2 regions of the Nocardioides sp. CF8 genome follow, and region 1 is predicted to be linked to the other one. Evidence: predicted binding sites of a transcription regulator. Region 1 holds the regulator's gene; the other holds the start of a gene.

Region 1 (4,645 bases):
CCACGGTCCTCGTGACGTTCCTGGCCCTTGGGGGAGGCGCCCATGCAGGTGATGACGCTGAAGTCACGGCCGGCGCCAATGCCTTGAACGTGGCGATGACTCAGAACACGAATCAGACGGTGAAGCCGGCGATATCGAACGCCCCGACGCCCGGAAGTCCACAGAGTTCTACGCCACTCGGACCGAAGCCCGAGATCAAGTACGTGCCAATGTGCGTTCGCGGCGATCCCACCATGCAGGGCAGCGGATTCGGTTGCCCATCTGGCGAACAACTTGCTTGTGGCGACGGCGGGCTCATGTTCACCGTCTACGTCACGATGCCCGGACGGCCCACAGAGAGCTCCACTGAATGCATTGAGCCCGGCGACCCCGTTGACCCCGGTGCGCAGACGCCAACGGTCGACATCCCCGGCGAGGCACTGAGTGCCTTCAAAAAGGTCGAACTGCCTGCCTCCACGATCGAGATCCAGCCGCCAGGCGGCGAGACGCTGGTCAACTTCAAGACGATCTTGTCGACCCAGGCTGAGCGGCATCAGATCCCCGTCACCCTCGAGAAGGTCAAGATCGATCTCGTCCTCGAAGTCTGGCCGAGCCACTTCAAGTGGCACCACGGCGACGGGACCGAGCAGGAGTCGGCGGTCGCGGGAATGAAGTGGACCGACGGCGCCGACGTCGACAGCGCCGGCTTCATCACGCACGTCTACACCACGACGCTGGACGCGGCCCGGGTGAGCGTCGACACGACATGGTCGGCACAGTTCAAGGTCGTCGGCGACAAGGACTGGCGCCCGGTCGACGGAACCGTCACCAAGGTCGGCGCTCCAGCAACTCTCGGGGTGCTCGAGGCGAAGCCGCAGCTCGTCACGAGTCCGAACTGACGGGGTCACTCATCACCAGCGCGGCTGGACCGTGTGGCTCTGGTGTCACAGGCAGACACCAAAGCCACACAGTCGGCGGCAAGCAACGAGACCACCAGCAAATGCCGCGAGGGGCGGGCCACGCAAGTGGCCCGCCCCTCGTCTTCCCCGGCCCGCCAGCCGGGGTCGAGTCGGCTGGCGGAGGCTGTGAGTCGGTCAGTCGGTGCTGACCGGGACGCGGAGCTTCTGGCCCGCGGAGAGCGCGACGGAGTCGAGGGCGTTGAGCCGCTCGATCTCGCGCATGGTGGAGCGGATGTCGCCCTCGACGTCGAGCTCGGCGGCGATCCCCCAGAGGGTGTCGCCGGTGCCGACCATGACGATCTCGGTCGGCTCGGCCTGGCCGGGCGTCTCGGAGCCCACGGCGACGGAGCCGAGGAAGAAGGCCGCGAGGAGCAGCAGCGCCAGCGCCGCGAGGAACACGACCACGCGGCCGCGGCGCGTCAGGCGCACGCTGGACTGCGGGGCGCGAGAGACGCGCGGGGCGGAGAAGGTGGGGGAAATGCTGAGGGTGCTCATGTTGGCCTCCTGGGGAAGATCAGCCGGTCGTGGTGTCGAGGGAATGTCTAGACGGAGCCACCGACAACGGCAGCGGGTCGAAGAGACGTTCGATCGAACGTGTGTACGACGGTAGAGCATGTGTTCGAACGATGCAAGCGCTCGAGCGAACAATTGTTCGACACGTCAGGAGTCCCCCGAGGCCGACACGCCTTCGAACAAATGTTTGAACAACTGCTCGGCGATGACTACGGTGAAACCAACCGACTGCAGGAGGAGCCGCCATGGCGAAGAAGGAAGCACCGGACGCAAAGGTCCTGGCCATGCCCGACGGGCCGCCGGACGCCACGGGACTCACGCCGCGCCAGCAGCGCGTGCTCGCCACGATCAAGGACGCCATCGAGACCCGCGGCTATCCCCCGAGCATGCGCGAGATCGGCGCCGCGGTCGGGCTCACCAGCTCCTCCAGCGTCGCCCATCAGCTCAAGACCCTCGAGGAGAAGGGCTTCTTGCGACGCGACCCCAACAGGCCGCGCGCGCTGGAGGTGTTCCTGCCCGAGGTGATGGCCGCACGCCGCTCGATGTCGAGCGCCGACGAGTCGACGTACGACGAGACCGACATCGGCGACGCCGCGCCCCCGGCGACCTATGTGCCGATGGTCGGACGGATCGCCGCCGGCGGGCCGATCCTGGCCGACGAGCGCATCGAGGAGGTCTTCCCGCTGCCCAAGTCGCTGGTCGGCGACGGCACCTTGTTCATGCTCGAGGTGTCGGGCGACTCGATGATCGACGCAGCGATCTGCAGCGGTGACTACGTCGTGATCCGCCAGGAGCAGACGGCCGAGAACGGCGACATCGTCGCGGCGCTGATCGACGGCGAGGCGACGGTCAAGACGTTCCAGCGCAAGGACGGACACGTCTGGCTGCTGCCGCACAACGTCAACTACGACCCGATCGACGGCACCAACGCGACCATCCTGGGCAAGGTGACCGCGGTCCTGCGCCGCGTGTGAGGCGAGGTCACCCCTGACCGACACCTGCAGGCGACCCCGGGGTTCCGCGACCGGATCCCCGGGGTCGACCGGGGACAAGCCCGATGCCGGTCAGCCGTCGCCCGGGCTTGTCTGGAACCGTGACGATCCTCGCCCCACGCCCGACCATTTCCGACTCCGCTGCACAGCTCCAGCGGAGTCGTCGCGGCTTGCGCGAGCTCGGCTTCATCGCGCTGCTCTACATCGCGTACGCCGCCTCGCGGGTGTTCGCCGACGACGCCCTCGCGCCGGCGCGTGAGCGAGCGATGCGGATCGTCGACATCGAGGTGACGTTGCTGCTGGACCTGGAACGGACAGCCGTCGGCTGGTTCGTCGACCACGACGTGGCGGGCCTGCTGGCGGCCTACTACTACGCGACGGCCCACTACGTCGGCACCGCCGTCGTGCTCGGCTGGCTCTACCGGCGACGCGCCGCGCTCTATCCGCGTGCCCGGCAGGTCCTGGTCGCGAGCACCCTCGTCGCACTCGTCGGCTACCTGCTGATGCCGACCGCTCCCCCACGCCTCGTCGGCTACGCCGACCTGATGGCGCTACACGCAGACAGCGGCTGGTGGGGCGAGGCCGCGTCGGCACCGCAGGGCATGGGCTGGCTGACCAACCAGCTGGCCGCCTTCCCGAGCATGCACGCCGGCTGGGCGCTGTGGGTGGCGCTCGCGATCAGCGCCGCGACGACCCACCGCGGGTTGCGCTCCGTCGGCTGGGCGCACGCCGTGCTGACTGCCGTCGTGGTCGTCGGCACCGGCAACCACTGGCTCCTCGACGTGGTCGCCGGCTGGGCCATCGTGCTCCTGGCCTGGCAAACAACGAATGAACGTCCGGTCGCCCCGCGTGATCTCGAGGCCTCTGCGTCGTTGCTACATGCGTGACCCAGACCTCGCGCCCCGTTCCGCGCCGTACGATCCTCGCTTCCGCCGGAGCCCTGACCGCCGCAACCGCCGCGAGTGCCGCGGCCAGCGCCGGCGTCGCAGCCAAGCCCGGCCAGGAGCATCGCGTCTTCCAGCACGGCGTCGCCTCCGGTGATCCCCGACCGGGTCGGGTCGTCCTCTGGACCAGGGTGACTCCCTCGCCGGACGCGACTCCCGGGTCGGGCCGCGGCTCGGCCGTGGACGTCGAGTGGGAGGTCGCGCTCGACGAGCGCTTCCGCAAGGTCGTCCGTCGCGGCACCGCGCGCACCAGCGCGGCGCGAGACCACACTGTCAAGATCGACGCGACGCGGTTGGCGCCCGACACCTGGCACTTCTACCGCTTCCGCGTCGGCCGCCACGTCAGCCCCGTCGGCCGCACCTGGACGGCGCCGCGCGCCACCGCCAGCCCCGACAACCTCCGGCTCGGCGTCGTGTCGTGCGCCAACCTGCAGGCGGGCCACTTCTCGGCCTACCGCCACCTCGCGAAGCGCGACGACCTGCACGCGATCCTGCACCTCGGCGACTACCTCTACGAGTACGGCCCGGGCCAGTACGGCTACGGACAGTCCGACGTCGACGTGCGATCGCACGTGCCGGCGCACGAGATGGTCTCGCTGGCCGACTACCGCCAGCGGCACGCGCAGTACAAGCAGGACCCCGACCTCCAGGCGCTGCACGCGCGCTACCCCTTCATCGTCACCTGGGACGACCACGAGGTCACCAACGACCAGTGGGCAGAGGGAGCGCAGAACCACCAGGCCGCCGAGGGCGACTACGCCGCGCGCCGGGCGCGGGCCCATCGGGCGTACGACGAGTGGTTGCCCGTCCTCATGGAGGGCACCGCGCAGGTGGGTGACGGCACGCGGCTCTTCCGCGAGCTGACCTTCGGCAAGCTCGCGCAGCTGAGCATGCTCGACCTGCGCACCCACCGCGACGAGCAGGTCCCCACCACAACACCCAGTCCCGTGCCGACCCTCGAGGCCAGGGTCAGCGACCCCGAGCGCACCATCACCGGCCGCGCGCAGCTCGACTGGCTGCTCGGTGCGCTGCGGCGCGCACGCCCGCAGTGGAAGCTGGTCGGCAACCCGGTGATGATCGCGCCGGTCACCTTCGCGCAGCTGCCGACCGATCTCGTCGACCCCGTCAACGACGTCACCGGGATCTTGCCGCGCGACGGGGCGCCGTACAACGTGGACCAGTGGGACGGCTACACCGACGACCGTCGCGAGCTCTTCACCCACATCCGGGACCGGCGGCTGCGTGACGTGGTGTTCCT
Region 2 (4,645 bases), 1.0 Mb from region 1:
CGGCCGAGGCCACCGGCGTGAGGTGCGCGCGCGGCAACGGTGAGACCGGTGGCTGCGAGGCGACGGGCGAGGGCACGCGCACGCTCCGCGTCGACGTCGACGACCTGCCGTCGCAGACGCCGATCACCATCTCGGCGGACCTGCCGATCGCGGCACCGACGCCGGACGACCAGCGGCTGTGGTCGCAGAAGTGGGACGCGGTCCTCGGCCCCCACATCCTGGGCGTGCTCCTCCTCCTTGGTGCCGGGCTCGCCTCCGCGCTCGTCGCGCTCCGTGCGGTCCGCAACGCGCACGAGCCGAAGCCGCCCTACCCGCTGCTCTACGCGCCGCCGCAAGGCGTCGGCCCGGCCCAGGGGCAGTACGTCCTGACCGAGCAGGTGCACGACACCGCCTTCGTCGCGACCCTGATGGAAGCGGCCGAGAAGGGCGCGATCGACCTGGACCGACGCGGCAACGGCTGGCAGATCCAGGGACGCGGCCCCGCCTCCACCTCACCGCTCGACGCGGTGACGACGGCGACGACCACGAGCTTGGGCGTCGCGGGCGACGGATCCTTCACCGCCGACCGCGACAGCATCGAGGCCGGCAAGGTGCTGCAGTCGGCCAAGGCCCAGTCGACGGCGAGCATCAAGGAGTGGGCGCGCAACGAGGGCCTGATGACCTCCGCAGGCCTCGGCAGCCTGGGTGGCTTCTCGGTGATCGCGGCGGCGGTGGTCACCGTCCTCGTCGTCGTCCTGAACCCGCTCGACATCTCCCTGCTCGCGCTCGTGCCCGGTGCGTACGCCGCCTGCGGACTGTGGCTGCTGACACCCGGCTCGGGCACCAAGCGCACCGCAAGCGGCCGCGAGCTCTGGTCGCAGCTCGGTGGCTTCCACCGGGTGCTGTCCACGCCCTCGAGCCAGCTGCGCTTCGACTTCTCCGGGCGCAAGGAGCTCTACACCGCCTACCTCCCGTGGGCAGTCGCCTTCGGGGTCGCCGACCAGTGGGCCGCCAAGTACCGCACCGAGATCGGCACCGAGCCGCCCGCGCCCGCCTACTTCGCGACCGGCTACACCGGCACGCACACCGGCAACCACGTCAACCAGATGGTCAACGACTTCGAACGCACTGTCGACGGCGCCATCTCCTCCTACCAGGCCAGCCAGCGTCCGCAGTCCTCCGGCAGCGGCGGCGGCTTCTCGGGCGGCGGCTTCTCCGGCGGTGGCGGCGGAGGCGGCGGCGGTGGTGGCTCGTGGTGACGCTCTGCGCCAGACTCCTCATGTCCTCCAACGAAAGGCCAGCCCCATGTCCCTCGCCCTGATCCTCGTCGCAGTGGTCCTCGCGGTCGCCGTGGCGCTCGTCGCCTTCGTGATCGCCGGCTTCAACAAGCTGCGTCGCGCCGACATCGCCGCCCAGGAGGCCATCGGCGGCATCGACGTGCAGCTCACCCGTCGCGCGGAGCTCGTGCCCAACCTCGTCGAGACGGTCAAGGGCTATGCCGCCCACGAGAAGGGCGTGCTGGAGGAGGTCACCCGGGCCCGGGCCGGGGTGCAGGCCGCTGCTGACGGCAACGACGTCGCAGCCAAGGCCGCCGCTGATGCCGCCCTGACCAGTGCGTTGGTGAAGCTGAACGCCGTGGCCGAGGCCTACCCCGACCTGAAGGCCAACGCCAACTTCCTCGACCTCCAGCGCCAGCTCGCCGAGATCGAGAACCAGCTGGCCTTCGCCCGGCAGTACTACAACGACGCGGTGGCGACCCTCAACAACCTCACCCAGACCATCCCGTGGATGTTCTTCACCGGCATCGCGGGCGTCAGCAAGCGTGAGTTCTACGACGCCCCGGAGGCCCAGGAGGCCGCACCGCGCGTCGAGTTCTAGGCCTCAGAACACGTTCAGCGGCCGGAACTGCACGCTGATCCGCGGGCCGGCCGCGGCGACCTTGGGGATGGCGTGCTCCCAGGTGCGCTGGCACGAGCCACCCATCACGACGAGGTCGCCGTGGCCCAGCGTCACGCCGATGGAGTCGCCCCCGCCGCGGGGTCGCAGCGCGAGCTTGCGCGGGTCGCCGAGCGACACGATCGCGACCATCGTGTCCTGCGTCCTGCCGCGCCCGATGGTGTCGCCGTGCCACGCCACCGAGTCCCGGCCGTCGCGGTAGTAGCAGCAGCCGGCGCTCACGAAGCGCTCGCCCAGCTCGGGGAGGTAGTGCGCGCTCAGGGCGTCGCGCGCGTCGTCGAGCGCCCGGTGGGGGAGGTCCTCGCCGAGGACGTAGGTGTGCACGAGGCGGGGTACGTCGACGATGCGGTCATACATCTGGCGGCGCTCCGCGCGCCACGGCACCTGCGCGACCATGGTGGCGAAGACGTCGTCGGCACCCGCCAGCCAGTTGCGCTGGACGTCGAGCCAGGCGCCGTGCGCCAGCGTGGTCCGCTCCGGGGACAGGGGCGCGACGACCTCGTGACCGGCAGGGGTGTCGGGGGCGAAGAGGGTCGACTGGAAGTCCACGGTGCGAGCCTAGATCGAACACGCGTTCGACACAACCCTGAGGGGCGGACCAGGGTGGATCCCGGTGGCGGTGCTTGGTCACGTGCGGGAGTCTGGGCGCATGACGATGACTGACGGGGGAGCGGGCACGTCCGCGAGGGTGGCCGCGCGGGTGCGGGACCTGACGAAGACCTACGGCAAGGGCGATGCGATGGTGCGCGCGCTCGACGGTGTCAGCCTCGACCTGGTCGCCGGCGAGTTCACCGCGATCATGGGCCCGAGCGGGTCGGGCAAGTCGACGCTCATGCACTGCTGCGCGGCCCTCGACACCGCGACCTCGGGCGAGGTGTTCCTCGGGGATCGCGAGCTGGGCAGGCTCAAGGACAAGGAGCTGACCCGGCTGCGCCGTGACGAGATCGGCTTCGTGTTCCAGTCCTTCAACCTGGTCCCGACGCTCAGCGCCGAGGAGAACATCGTCCTCCCGCAGTCGATCGCGCGCCGCAAGCCCGACCGCGAGTGGTTCGACACCGTGATCGAGACCGTCGGCATCCGCGACCGCCTCTCCCACCGCCCCAACCAGCTCTCCGGCGGCCAGCAGCAGCGCGTCGCGATCGCCCGCGCGCTCGTCGGCCGGCCCGCGATCGTCTTCGCCGACGAGCCGACCGGCAACCTCGACTCCCAGTCGGGGGCGGAGGTGCTCGACCTGCTCCGTCGCAGCGCGGCCGACCATGGCCAGACCATCGTGATGGTCACGCACGACCCGGTGGCGGCGTCCTACACCGACCGAGTCGTGTTCCTCGCCGACGGCCGGATCGTCGACGAGCTGCGCCGCCCCGACCGCGAGGGCGTGCTCGAGGTGATGGCGCGCATGTCCGCGCCGCTCGCGGCAGACGCGGAGCGCTGATGTTCCGCGCCGCCCTCAAGAGCCTGCTCGGGCGCAAGGTGCGCCTGCTGATGAGCACGTTCGCGATCGTCATCGGGGTCTCGTTCGTCGTCGGCACCCTGGTCTTCAGCGACACCCTCAGTCGTAGCTTCACCGCGCTGATGGCCTCGACGGTCGGTGACGTCGTCGTACGACCCGAGAACACCGATGCCGCGGCCGAGCCGACCACCCGCACCGTCGACTCCGGGCTCGTCGACTCGCTCGAGGGCGTCGAGGGTGCGGCCCGGGTCGACGGCAACGTCACTGCGTTCGGCGTCTACGTCGTCGGCAAGGACGGCAAGCTGATCGGCGGCAGCGGCCCGCCCAGCATCGGTGGCAACTGGACCGAGGCGCCCGCGGGCCACGACCTCGAGGGCATGGACGTCATCGCCGGGCGCGCGCCGGAGAAGGCCGGCGAGGTGATGCTCGACTCGAACACCGCCGGCGAGGGTGGCTACGTCATCGGCCAGGACGTCACCATCGTCACCGCCACCGACCGTGGCAGCCTGACCGCCGAGCTGGTCGGGGTGATCGGCTTCCCGGAGGGCGGCTCCCTCAACGGTGCGACCTTCACCGCCTTCGACACGCGTACGGCGCAGGACCTCTTCCTCGACGGGAAGGACGCGTTCAGCGACATCTGGGTGACCGCCGAGCCCGGCACCAGCCAGGAGGACCTCGCCGCCGCGGTGGGCGAGGCGCTGCCCGACGGGGTCGAGGCCGTCACCGGCGACGAGGCGGCCGACGAGGCAGCCAGCGCCATCCAGGAGGCGGTCGGGTTCCTGACGACCTTCCTGCTCATCTTCGCCGGCATCTCGCTGGTGGTCGGCGCGTTCCTCATCGTCAACACGTTCTCGATCCTGGTCGCCCAGCGCAGCCGCGAGCTCGCCCTGCTGCGCGCCCTCGGCGCCAGCAAGAAGCAGGTCACCCGCTCGGTGCTGCTCGAGGCCCTGCTCCTCGGCCTGCTGGGCTCGACGATCGGGCTGGGGCTCGGCGTCCTGCTGGCCATCGGCATCCGCACGCTGTTCGCGCAGTTCGGCCTCGACCTCTCCGGCCAGCCGCTCATCATGGCCCCGAAGACGGTGCTGGCGGCCTACGCCGTGGGCGTGGTCGTGACGATGGGCGCGGCGTTCTTCCCGGCCCGCCGCACCTCCAAGATCGCGCCGGTCCAGGCGATGCGCGACGACATCGCGATGCCCGAGTCCTCGCTGCGGCGCAGGATGCTGATCGGGGTCGTGCTGATCGTCGGTGGCGGGGTCGCGC

What was found. The regulator LexA, encoded in region 1, represses DNA repair genes until DNA is damaged. The targets are predictions, from matches to a motif close to TCGAACANNTGTTCGA.
Region 2: a site for LexA is predicted at 2,499-2,514, ahead of CF8_RS03045 (alpha-ketoglutarate-dependent dioxygenase AlkB). Genes of this name have one in related genera too.

What each region holds. Positions count from the first base shown of each region.
Region 1 covers NZ_CM001852.1:3,851,961-3,856,605, reverse strand. The annotation lists gene CF8_RS22125 (hypothetical protein) at 1-878, shown strand, start outside; gene CF8_RS18785 (LysM peptidoglycan-binding domain-containing protein) at 1,074-1,433, opposite strand; gene lexA (transcriptional repressor LexA) at 1,697-2,425, shown strand; gene CF8_RS18775 (phosphatase PAP2 family protein) at 2,545-3,330, shown strand; gene CF8_RS18770 (alkaline phosphatase D family protein) at 3,327-4,645, shown strand, end outside.
Region 2 covers NZ_CM001852.1:630,493-635,137, forward strand. The annotation lists gene CF8_RS03035 (DUF2207 domain-containing protein) at 1-1,238, shown strand, start outside; gene CF8_RS03040 (LemA family protein) at 1,285-1,857, shown strand; gene CF8_RS03045 (alpha-ketoglutarate-dependent dioxygenase AlkB) at 1,861-2,484, opposite strand; gene CF8_RS03050 (ABC transporter ATP-binding protein) at 2,585-3,367, shown strand; gene CF8_RS03055 (ABC transporter permease) at 3,367-4,645, shown strand, end outside.